2 regions of the Rheinheimera fenheensis genome follow, and region 2 is predicted to be linked to the other one. Evidence: riboswitches for the same ligand, from Rfam matches in the RefSeq annotation. Region 2 holds a riboswitch; the other holds the start of a gene.
What was found. A riboswitch is a leader RNA that binds a small molecule or an ion and turns the genes downstream of it on or off. The one in region 2 is predicted to bind thiamine pyrophosphate.

Region 1 (6,095 bases), on a different contig from region 2:
GACTTTGGGCTGGCTTTCGTCCAGTGCTTGCATCAAGTCACACACGCAAAGCTCTTGCTTATGCCACAGCAGCAACAGGGCTTTAAGACGCGTACTGTCGGCAATGGCTTTGTAAAAGACGATCGGGTCCATAACGAGACTGCTATATCTGTTTTTTCATATGTAATGATGCCGAGTTAATATGACGCTTTGATGACAGTCAAGCGCGTTGTCATATAACTGTCATCTGGTCTGACTAGACTACTTTGCATCACTTCTTTCGAATCGGGCCTGTTATGTTGTCCAGGTTATCTATCTCTTCACGGGTGTTATTGCTGGGTATTATTCCGCTGCTGCTGTTAGTGCTGGTGCTGGGGGCCGCATTTTTCAGCATTCAGCAAAAAGACAAATTGTTTAATAAGCTGTATGACGATCATCTGGCCATACTGTCGGATGTTATGGCGGTGCAGCAAATTCTGCAGCAAAGTGCGCTGCAGGATATCCGCAAATACCGCACTGGCTGGGCGTCAGCTGAGGCGACCGAGCAGGCAATTAAACAGCAGCTGGCTACCGCACAGCAGCATTGGCAGGCTTTTATCGCAGCACGCCCCTCTCACGCTGACGAGGCTTATTACACAGAGCTGGATAGCGCTTTTAGCAAGGCGCTTAAGCACTATGAAGAGTGGATAAGTTATGCCGGCAGTGACGCACTACTGGTACGCATCTTGAATGAGTCTACGGTCAATAACGAAATTGAGCTGCGTATTACCGGTTTTACCAAGTTAGCTGAGGCTTTTATTCAGCAGCAACTTGCCGCTGGGGCCACTGTGCGTGATGAAGCTCAGCACTTTACCTCAATGCTGGTGCGGGGTTTTGTGGTGTCGGTACTGGGGTTATTTCTGCTAATAAGTTTGCTGATCTGGCGGGTACAGCGTTCTGTTTGCCGGCCGCTTTGGGCGCTGCGTGACCTGCTACAGGCAGTGCAACAGAATTCAGATTTAAGCCTGCGCGCCAATGCGCAGGGTAGCGATGAAATTGCACAAGCGGCGCAGGCGCTAAACCAGATGATCAGTCATTTTGAACAGCTGGTAGCTAAGTTGGGCGCCAGTGCTATCGCGTTAAGTGAGCAGGCTGGCACAGTGTTTCAAAGCAGTGACACCGTAAGCCACAGTGCGGCGGATCAGGCCGGGCAGGCGGCGCAGTTGGCCACAGCAGTAGAGCAAATGAGTGCCAGCGTGCGGGATGTTACCGATAATGCCCGTGCTGCGGCGCAGGCGGCACAGCAAGCTGAGCTGCTATGCTCATCCGGTCGAGGGGTTGCAGCAGACAGTGCCGGCGGCATTACAGCTTTAGCACAGCAGCTGACACAAAGTGCCGTTGTGGTGCAAAAACTGCAGCAGGAGTCTGGCCAAATCTCTGCAGTGGTCGATGTGATCCGTAAAATTTCTGAACAAACTAACTTGCTGGCGCTTAATGCAGCGATTGAGGCAGCAAGGGCCGGCGAAGCGGGGCGCGGTTTTTCAGTTGTCGCAGACGAGGTGCGCACCTTATCCGCCAATACCCAGCAGGCGACAGAGTCAATTAATACTATGGTGACCTTACTGCAACAGCAGGCTGCCAGTGCGGTACAAGTGATACAGCAAGCACACCAACAAGCCGATCATAGCGTGCAGCTGGCACAGGAGACCGGCCAGCGTTTTGCACAGCTGGCCTCTGCGGTTGAGGGCATTCACAGTGCTAATCAGAGTATTTGTAGTGCTACGCTGCAGCAACAAGCGGTTACTGATGATATTGCCGATAATATTCACCGCTTAAACGACAATATTAGTCAGTTAAGCTATAGCGCAGGCATTGCTACCGGTGCTAGTGAGCAGCTAACGCAACTCTCTAATCAGCTTAACGCTGACTGGCAGGTGTTTAATAGGCGCGCCTAAGCCAGATTAACCCGGCGGACAGGCACGATACAATGCCATCATTTGGCTGCCGGTTTGCATCAGGCTGAGTAGCAGGCTGGCCGCATAAACAAACACCAGGCTTAGCAGCGCGGAGAATATAATTTTGCCGCTACTTAGTTGTTGCTGCTTACCGTAGGCAAACCAGGCAATAAACAGCCAGCAGACCAAAATAAGCTGCATACCTGCTTGTAACCCGACTCCCAGCAAAAACAGCGGCCGCTCTGTTGCTTGCAGGTACAGGCTTTGCGCCTGCGCCAGTTGCTGCTGTAGAGCATCACTTGCTGTCGGGTTGGCTGCTAACTCGCCTGAGACATCAGTATTGCACAAAAGCTGTGCTGTCATGGGCTGCAATGCTTTAGCGCTTTGCTCCAGCTGGATCCAGCTTTTGGCAACTGTGGGATCTATCATGCCGATATTGGTCAGCGCGTTGGCAAATACCAACAGTACCATGGTGATACCGCAGAAAAAGGCAAACAAACGAAAAAAGGTAAAGAAGCTGCCGCCAGCACCCACCATTTTCAAGCAGCCAAAGGCGATAGCAGCGGCGAAAAATAACAGAAATAAATCAAACAGTGCGCTACTGGCCAAATTAGTAAAAGCAGCGTCGTCGCTGGGTAGGGTGACAGGGTTTACTGCTTCGGGTAACAACTGGCTGATAAACAGCGCAATAAGAAAAGATAAAATAAGAAACTCAACGCCTTTGCTGACTTCATCGGGTTGTTCGGCAATTGCCAGTTGTTGCTGAATAAAGTGTCTTGGGCGAAACAAACACTGGCTGAAGTGCGAAAAAAATAACGGAATTTCAGCAATAACGCGCTCTACATAGCTTTTCATCATGTGTCCTTGTCAGCGAATAAGCCGGCGGAAACAACATAATTCCGCTTCAACTATAGGCGTTGCGGCGCCGTTGTGCATTGCATGGACCAATAAAACGCTATACACTTGCGGCGCGACCAAGGGGTGCAATTGCTGAGATGCCGTCAGGCGAACCCTTAGAACCTGATCCGGATTATACCGGCGGAGGGATGGTGCTAACTCCTCAAGCTGGTGTGATCTCTGAAGTTTGGAGATTCATACAACAATGCGTGTTTTACCTTCAATTTTATCCTTAGCCGTATGTAGCAGTTTTACTGCGCTTGCCAGTCCGTCTGAAACCGCTATTGAACGCCTAACCGTGCAGGGCGATTTACGCCAGCAGTCGGTGCAGCAGCTAGCAGGTAGTATCGCTGTAGTCAGTGAGCAGGACGTAAAGCGCACGTCGGCGCAGCACCTGGACGATTTACTCAGCCAGTTTGCTAACGTCAACTTTGCTGCCGGCGCCTCGCGTGGTCGCTATATTCAAATTCGCGGCATTGGCGAGCGTAGTGAGTTTGTCGATACGATAAACCCTTCAGTTGGCATTTTAATTGATGGCATCGATTACTCGGGGCTGGGCATCAGCGGCATTAGCGATATTGCCCAGCTCGAGGTTTTTCGCGGCCCGGAAGCCAGCCGCTTTGGTGCTAATGCCTTAGCAGGTATGTTGAACTTAACCAGCAAAGGCCCTACAGCAACTGCTGAGGGTAAACTTAGCGCTACGCTGGCTAATTATGACAGCCGGCAGCTGGCCGCGCAGTATAGCAATAGCCTGAACAGCAAGCTGGGTTATAGCCTGTCTTTAGAGCAGCAAAGCTCAGACGGCTTTATTGATAACGCCTTTTTAAACCGCGACGACACCAATAACATTGACGAGTTTACCGGTCGCGCCAAGCTGGCGTATCAGACCACGGATGCGCTGGTGCTGACGTTTATTGCCCATCTGACCGATCAGGATAATGGCTATGACGCCTTTTCGCTGGACCGTAACCGCACCACCTTGTCAGACGAGCCGGGTCAGGACCAAATTCGCAGCAAAGCGCTGGCGGTAAAAGCCGATTACAGCGGCTTGCCATTCGCCACCCTGCAAGGCCAGCTAAGCTGGCTCAGTGCCGACAGCGATTATGGCTTTGATGAAGACTGGAGCTATGTCGGTATTCACCCGGATGAATACTCCACCACTGACCGTTACCTGCGTGCACGTGATCAGCTGACACTGGATTACCGCTTTGTCTCTACACCCGAAGGTAAACTTGGCCAAAGTGACTGGGTGCTGGGGCTTTATGTTGCCAACAAGGGCTTTGATTTAACCCGCCAGTTCTGGAACTGGGATTTATGGCAGGCCGACAGCTTTATCAGCAGCCTGAATCGCACTAATGCTGCAGTATATGGTGAGTTAACCACACCGCTTAACAGTGGCTGGAGCCTGGTGTCTGGCCTGCGCTTAGAGCGCTACGACGATGACTACAGTGATAGCAGCGCCAATGCCATTAAAAACCATGACACCATGTGGGGCGCCAATATTAGCCTGAATTACCAAGTGAATAATCAGGCACTTATTTATTTGCTGGCCTCACGTGGCTACAAGGCTGGTGGTGTAAATGGCGATGCGCTGGCGAAAGCCGCCGACGGCAATTTAGCCGAGCTGAACAGCAAAGCTAGTTTTAAGCCGGAAACCCTGTATAACGCCGAGTTTGGTGTAAAGGGCAGTGCCCTGGATCAAAGCATCACCGCCCGTGTGGCCGCGTTTTATATGTGGCGTGATGATATGCAGGTAAAAGGCTGGCTAAACCCGAACAGCGGCCCGCAATTTGCCGGTTTTATTGATAATGCCGGCAGCGGCCGTAACTACGGTATTGAGATGGAAAACCGCCTGCAGCTGCACCCGCAACTGGCACTGTTTTTATCGGCCAGCTGGCTTAAAACCAAGCTTGGCCGCTATGTTACGCTGGACGGTGATAACTTTAGCGGCCGCGAGCAGGCGCAGGCACCGCGCTTCCAATACAGCCTGGCGACCGACTGGTATATCACCGAGGCGTTAACCTTTAACCTGAGTTTACAGGGTAAAGACAGCTTCTTTTATTCTGATGGCCATAATGCCCGCTCGAGCCGCTATGAGCTGTTAGGCGCGCGCTTAAGTTATCAGCTGGCCAACTGGGAGCTGGCACTGTGGACGCGTAACGCGCTGGATCAGGATATTGGTGTGCGTGGCTTCTACTTTGGTAACGACCCTCGCGACGGCTACCAGCCGCATGTATACGAGCAATTTTCCGAGCCGCGCCGTTTTGGTGCCAGTGCCAGTTATCAGTTTTAAGGAGAAGCTAATGCAACTGTCTGTTGAAATTAGTAAGTATCCGCTGGCGGATGACTACATAACCCCGATAAAAGGCTTTATTGAGCAGCTAAACCAGTACCCGGATATTAAGGTGCTTACCAATACCATGAGCACCCAGTTGTTTGGTGAGTACGACACTGTGATGCAGGCGCTGCAGGCTTGTATTAAGTGGTCGTTCGAGCACTACGGCAAGGTGGTTTTTGTAGTGAAGTTTATTCATGGTGATTTGCGGCCATGAATCAGCTGTTAAGCCAGGCCATAGCGCAGTGGCAGCTGATGCATAGCATCGAGCTTATTGCCACTGTGCTGGCGCTGGCTTATGTGGTGCTTGCGCTTAGGCAAAGCCTGTGGTGCTGGCCGGCAGCGCTGTTAAGCACCCTTTTATTTACCCATGTGATGTGGCAGTCGGCGTTGTTGTCTGATGCCTTGTTGCAGCTTTATTACGCTGCTATGGCATTGTATGGCTGGTGGCGCTGGCGTCAGCTGCAACAGTGCAGTGCGGCCGAACGTGGTCCGGTGTATGAGTGGTGCTGGCAGCGCCATGCGCTGTTAATTGCCCTCACGGCTTTGGCAGGCCTGGCTCTGGGGGCTTTTATGGCAAATTACACTCAGGCTGATTTTGCCTACGTTGACGCGCAAACCACTATGTTTAGCGTGATGGCCACCTGGCTGGTGGCACGTAAACTGGTGTCGAACTGGTTGTACTGGGTAGTGATAGATGCGGTATCGATTTATGTTTATGCACAAAAACACCTGTATTTCTTAACCGGCTTGTTTATGCTGTATACCGTTATTGCAATTGTTGGGTACTTTATTTGGCGCAGTCACTATCAGCAGCAACCCGCAGTGAACTTGAGCACCTAAGGCAGCTTTGTCAGCAGCTGGAGTTTTTTGTTGACCAACCCGTGCTTACGTTTGCCGCCTTATCGCACGGCGAGAGTAACCAAAGTTACTACGTAAAAACAGCCAAC
Region 2 (6,095 bases):
CCACTAGCTACCGGTTATGATTTGACGATATTTATGAGCCAAAACGCCAGTTTTTACTTTCACGATTATGAAACCTGGGGCGCCGATCCTAAGCGCGACCGCCCGGCGCAGTTTGCCGGGATCCGAACCGATTTAGACCTGAATATTATCGGTGAGCCGGATGTCTGGTACTGCCAACTGGCCAATGACTACCTGCCGCACCCCCAAGCGGCGTTAATTACCGGCTTAACGCCTCAGCTGTGCAATAAAAAAGGCCTGAGCGAAACTGACTTTATGCAGCGTATTCTGCAACGCTTTAGTACGCCCAATACCTGTGTACTGGGTTATAACAACCTTCGCTTTGATGATGAAGTGACCCGCTATAGCCTGTACCGCAATTTCTATGAGCCCTATGGCCGCGAGTGGCAACACGGTAACAGCCGCTGGGACTTAATCGACATGGTGCGAGCTTGTTATGCGCTGCGTCCCGACGGCATTAACTGGCCACAGCGCGAAGATGGCAGCCCCAGCTTTAAACTGGAAGAGCTAACCCGCGCTAACGGCTTAGCTCATGAAAACGCCCATGATGCGTTATCCGATGTCTACGCCACCATTGCCATCGCCAGACTGATAAAAGAAAAACAGCCTAAACTCTTTAGCTATTTATTTGAGTTACGAAAAAAAGCCAAAGTGGCCGAGCTGATTGACGTCGCCGGTATGACACCGCTGGTGCATGTATCGTCAAAATTCCCGGCTACTCAAGGTTGTGTTAGCTGGGTGGTGCCGCTGGCATTTCACCCGACGAATAAGAATGCGGTGATTTGTTATAACCTGCAGGCCGACCCCACACCACTGCTGGAAGACGATATCGAGACCTTACAGCAAAAGCTGTACACCAAAACGACTGATCTGGCTGAGGGCGAACAGCGGCTGGGCTTAAAGCTTATTCATTTGAATAAATGCCCGGTTTTAGCACCAGCAAAAACCCTAACAGAACAGCGCGCCGCAGAATTTGGTATTGACAGAGCAAAGTGCCTGAAGCATTTAGAATTTTTACGCCAGCACCGTGAAGTGCAGGCCAAAGCTATTGAGTTGTATGAGCAGCTAAATGAGTTTGCCGCAGAAACCAACCCGGATTATCAGTTGTACAGCGGTTTTATCAGCGATGGTGACAAGCAAAAAATGGCGCAGTTGCATCAGCTAACGCCAGAGCAGTTGGCGGTAAACGCGCCGATGTTCAGTGACGAGCGCCTCAACAGTCTGCTGTTTTTATACCGTGCCCGCAACTACCCTTACAGCCTGACTGACAGCGAACAGCAAAAATGGCAGCGCTACCGCACGGATAAACTGATGCATGGACTGGATAACCCAAATTTAACGATGGAAGACTTTAGCCTGGCGCTGGAAAATCTGGCGCATGAGCACGCCAGTGATGAGCAGAAGATGAAAATTCTTAAATCACTTTACCTGTATGTGCAGAGTTTATAAAACACCGGTTGCAATCAGACCTTGAATTTCGTTAGCAATACGTGAATACTTAGCACCATCTTGTCGGAGTGCCCAGCTGTTTACAGCGGGCTGAGACCGTGAAAACGGGATCCGTTGAACCTGATCAGGCTAATACCTGCGAAGGGAAACAAGGGGAAATACAGCATTTAACCCAGGCCAAATCCGCCCGTCGGATTTGCTGACTGTTATAACCTGCCCCCACTCCGGACAAGCAACCTCAACTTGTTAACCGGAGCTTGCTATGTCTGCTACACCTTTATCAAAACGTGAGTTACGCGCCCATGCCCGAGCCTATATTCAGGCACTGCAAGGCGAAAACTTTCCCGGATCCAGCCGTCGTTACCTTGAATGCGGTCAAAGTGGCATTAAAGTGCCCGTACGGGATATTCACCTTAGTCCCAGCCGTTTAGCCGATGGCAGCCTTCAAGCTAACCCGTCACTGCCGGTGTATGACACTTCGGGCCCTTATGGCGACCCCACGCAGCCGTTAGATGTACTAAAAGGCCTGCCTAAGCTTCGGCTTAACTGGATTAATCAGCGCGGTGATGTAGCCCCCTCGCCCGAGCTGCCATATGCCGATATCGCACTGGATGAACAGATCACCGAATTTGAGCATCAGCCGCTTAAAGCCAAGCCTGGCAAAACAGTCACCCAATTACACTATGCCCGTGCCGGCATTATTACGCCAGAAATGCACTTTATCGCCCTTAGGGAAAATATGGCCACAGCAGATGATGGCGTCAGAACCCATCAGGGCGAAAGCTTTGGCGCAGCTATCCCTAAGCAAATCACCGCAGAATTCGTGCGCCAGGAAGTGGCCGCCGGCCGCGCCATTATTCCGGCCAATATTAACCACCCGGAAGCAGAGCCGATGATTATTGGCCGCAACTTTAAAGTTAAGGTCAATGCCAATATCGGTAACTCGTCGGTTAGCTCCAGCATTGAAGAAGAAGTGGAAAAGCTGGTGTGGGCCACGCGCTGGGGCGCAGATACCGTAATGGACTTATCTACCGGCCGGCGCATCCACCAAACCCGTGACTGGATTATCCGTAACAGCCCGGTGCCTATTGGTACAGTACCGATTTATCAGGCGCTGGAAAAAGTAAACGGCGATGTCAGCCGGATAAACTGGCAGGTGTTTTATGACACCTTAATCGAGCAAGCTGAGCAAGGGGTCGATTACTTTACTATTCATGCCGGGGTGTTAAAAGATTTTGTTGCCTTAACCGCGAAGCGGGTAACCGGCATCGTCTCACGCGGTGGTGCAATTATGGCGCAGTGGACAAGGTTGTATAACGAGGAAAGCTTTTTATATCAGCATTTTGAGCAAATTTGCCAGCTCTGTGCAGCTTACGATATTTCATTATCACTGGGTGACGGCCTGCGCCCAGGTAGTATTGCCGATGCCAACGATGAAGCGCAATTTGCCGAGCTGCGCACCCTGGGCGAACTGACCAAAATTGCCTGGCGCTATGATGTACAGGTGATGATAGAAGGCCCGGGCCATGTGCCGATGCAGCTTATTCAGGAAAATATGACTGAGCAGCTAAAGCATTGCCACGAAGCACCGTTTTATACTTTGGGCCCGCTGACGACCGATATTGCACCGGGTTACGATCATATTACCTCTGGCATAGGTGCTGCGATGATTGGTTGGTTTGGCTGCGCCATGCTGTGCTATGTTACGCCAAAGGAGCATCTCGGCCTGCCCAACAAAGAAGATGTAAAACAAGGTCTTATCGCTTACAAAATTGCCGCCCATGCGGCAGATCTGGCCAAAGGCCATCCGGCAGCGCAGCAAAGAGACAATGCCCTGTCTAAAGCCCGCTACGAATTTCGCTGGCAGGATCAGTACCATCTGGCACTGGACCCTTTCACCGCTAAAGCTTTTCACGATGAAACGCTAAGCCACGAAGGCGCCGATACCGAACAGTTTTGCTCAATGTGCGGACCGAAATTTTGCTCAATGCGGCTTAACCAGCAAGTTCAGCAGCAAGAGGCATTAACTGATGCTTGAGCAATTATCTAAAGCAAAACCCATCGTCTGGACTATTGCCAGTTCAGACAGTGGCGGTGGCGCCGGCATTCAGGCGGATTTACATACTTTTGCGGCAATGGATTGCCATGGTTGCAGTGTAATTGCGGCTGTCACGGCGCAAAATAGCACAGAAGTGGTTGGTTATGAGGCTGTGAGCCCTGCATTGTTTATCACCCAACTGAATTGTCTGCTTGAGGATATGCCACCTAAAGTAATTAAAATAGGGCTGATTCCTGATGCCGGATTGTTGGAGCAATTAGCCAGCTGGCTGGCGCAACATAAAACGGAATATTCTTTTGTGGTTGTAGCCGATCCGGTGCTAAGTAGCAGTAGCGGCTATAATTTTGTCCGGCAAAGCACACTGAGCCTCTGGCGGCAAAAGTTGTTACCCTTGCTGGACCTTATTACCCCCAACCTGCCGGAACTTTCCCTGCTTAGTCAGTTGCCGCACTCTGAGAGTGAGTTGCAAGCTGAGCAATTATTGCAATGGGGCGCAAAAGCCGTACTGGTAAAAGGTGGCCACAATAGCAATACAGTCGATATCACTGATCAGTTTGTCAGCCCAAACAGTCGCTTTCAGCTTACCCTACCCAGGCTCAGCGCGGTGCATAACCACGGCACCGGCTGCGTTTTATCCAGCGCAATAGCAGCAGCCTGGGCTCATGGTTATGAGCTTGCGGATAGTATTATTGTTGGCCGAGCTTATTTGCAACAAGCGCTGTGCCACAGCTACGCGACAGGCAAAGGCGCCGGTAGCTTACAGCATCACGGCTGGCCGACAGAGCCGCGCTATTTTCCCAAACTAAAACAGCCGCAAGATACTCACTACGATACGCTCAGCTTTGCCGCCATCACCGACCCTATCGGCTTTTATCCGGTGGTGGACAGTGTGCAATGGCTAAAACGTTTGCTGCCACTTGAACCGGACGTTATCCAACTACGCATAAAACATGGCGCTGCTTTGGAAATTGAACAGCAGATAGCCGAAGCTGTGGTATTAAGCCGCGACTACAAATTGCGGCTACTTATCAACGACCACTGGCAGCTGGCAATTAAATACGCTGCCTATGGCGTGCATTTAGGCCAGGAGGATTTAGCTGAAGCAGATTTACCTGCAATAGCTGCCGCCGGTTTACGTCTGGGCATTTCAACCCACAGTTACGCTGAAGTATTACGTACGCGTCAGTTACAGCCGTCTTACATCGCATTGGGGCATATTTTTGCCACCCAAACCAAGCAGATGCCATCACAACCCCAAGGCTTAACCAGGCTCAAGCGCTACGCAGCACTCTGTAGCGATATGCCAACTGTCGCGATAGGCGGTATTAGCGCAGAACGGCTTGATGCAGTGTTGCAGTGCGGTGTATCCGGTGTAGCCGTGGTATCTGCCGTTACCGCGCAGGCTGAACCTGAACAGGCATTTTCACGCTTTAAACATCACGTGGAGCAACATTATGCACATTTTGCTTAACGATACCTCATTACAACTTGCTGATGACAGCACCTTAGTGCAACTGTTACAGCAACAACAGTTAACCACTGAGGGCCTGGCAATCGCAGTGAACAATAGCATTATCGCTAAACGCCTTTGGCATGAGTATCAGTTGCAAAATCATGATCAGATACAACTATTTCAGATAGTGACAGGAGGCTGACCTTGCTGACAATTGCAGATACAACCTTGCACAGCCGCCTGCTGCTAGGTAGCGGAAAATTTGCCAGCCCACAGCTGATGCAACAAACTATAGAGGCCAGTGGCAGCCAGATGGTTACACTTGCCATAAAGCGACTGGAGTTAGATAAACCCCGGGATGATTTATTGACGCCACTGCGGGCGATGAAAATTCAGTTGCTGCCAAATACCTCTGGCGCTAAAACTGCGAAAGAGGCTATTTTTGCCGCTGAACTGGCACGCGATGCACTACAGACCCACTGGCTAAAACTGGAAATTCACCCTGACCCGCGCTATTTAATGCCCGATCCTATCGAAACCCTACTTGCTGCCGAACGGCTGGTTAAACTGGGCTTCGTGGTACTGCCCTATTGCAGTGCTGATCCGGTGTTATGTAAACGGCTGGAGCAAGTTGGCTGCGGGGCAGTCATGCCACTTGGCGCTGCTATTGGCTCTAATCAGGGCTTACAAACCCGCGCCATGCTGGAGATTATTATCGAGCAAGCCACAGTGCCGGTGATCATAGACGCCGGGCTTGGCGCGCCATCACATGCTGCTGCAGCGATGGAGCTAGGTGCCTCAGCCGTACTGGTGAATACTGCTATTGCGGCAAGCCAGGATCCGGTAGCAATGGCAGGCGCCTTTGCACAAGCTGTAAGTGCAGGACGCATAGCGTATAAAGCCGGCTTAGCTGCCACACAGGCCTATGCAGCAGCGTCAAGCCCGCTAACTGATTTTCTGGCGGCACTATGAGTTTTACCCAACAGTGGCAACAACAAAGCTGGCAGGAACTACAGCTGCAAAGCCGTAATTTCAGCCTGATTGATGTGCAAGCCGCGCTGACCAAACCGCGGCTTGGTATACCAGATTTGCAGGCACTGCTCTCACCGGCTGCTT

Region 1: it holds a riboswitch for thiamine pyrophosphate, as region 2 does, so the genes downstream of both, ABGI61_RS04785 (TonB-dependent receptor) here and thiC (phosphomethylpyrimidine synthase ThiC) in region 2, are expected to answer to the same signal.

Annotation. Positions count from the first base shown of each region.
Region 1 covers NZ_JBDPJM010000002.1:396,538-402,632, reverse strand. Annotated here, with positions in the region: gene ABGI61_RS04800 (metalloregulator ArsR/SmtB family transcription factor) at 1-132, opposite strand, end outside; gene ABGI61_RS04795 (methyl-accepting chemotaxis protein) at 276-1,913, shown strand; gene ABGI61_RS04790 (hypothetical protein) at 1,920-2,768, opposite strand; TPP riboswitch at 2,881-2,977, shown strand; gene ABGI61_RS04785 (TonB-dependent receptor) at 3,016-5,103, shown strand; gene ABGI61_RS04780 (YkoF family thiamine/hydroxymethylpyrimidine-binding protein) at 5,114-5,362, shown strand; gene pnuC (nicotinamide riboside transporter PnuC) at 5,359-5,988, shown strand; gene ABGI61_RS04770 (phosphotransferase family protein) at 5,940-6,095, shown strand, end outside.
Region 2 covers NZ_JBDPJM010000015.1:51,312-57,406, forward strand. Annotated here, with positions in the region: gene sbcB (exodeoxyribonuclease I) at 22-1,467, shown strand; TPP riboswitch at 1,522-1,632, shown strand; gene thiC (phosphomethylpyrimidine synthase ThiC) at 1,730-3,505, shown strand; gene thiE (thiamine phosphate synthase) at 3,498-4,997, shown strand; gene thiS (sulfur carrier protein ThiS) at 4,981-5,181, shown strand; gene ABGI61_RS16210 (thiazole synthase) at 5,184-5,951, shown strand; gene thiH (2-iminoacetate synthase ThiH) at 5,948-6,095, shown strand, end outside.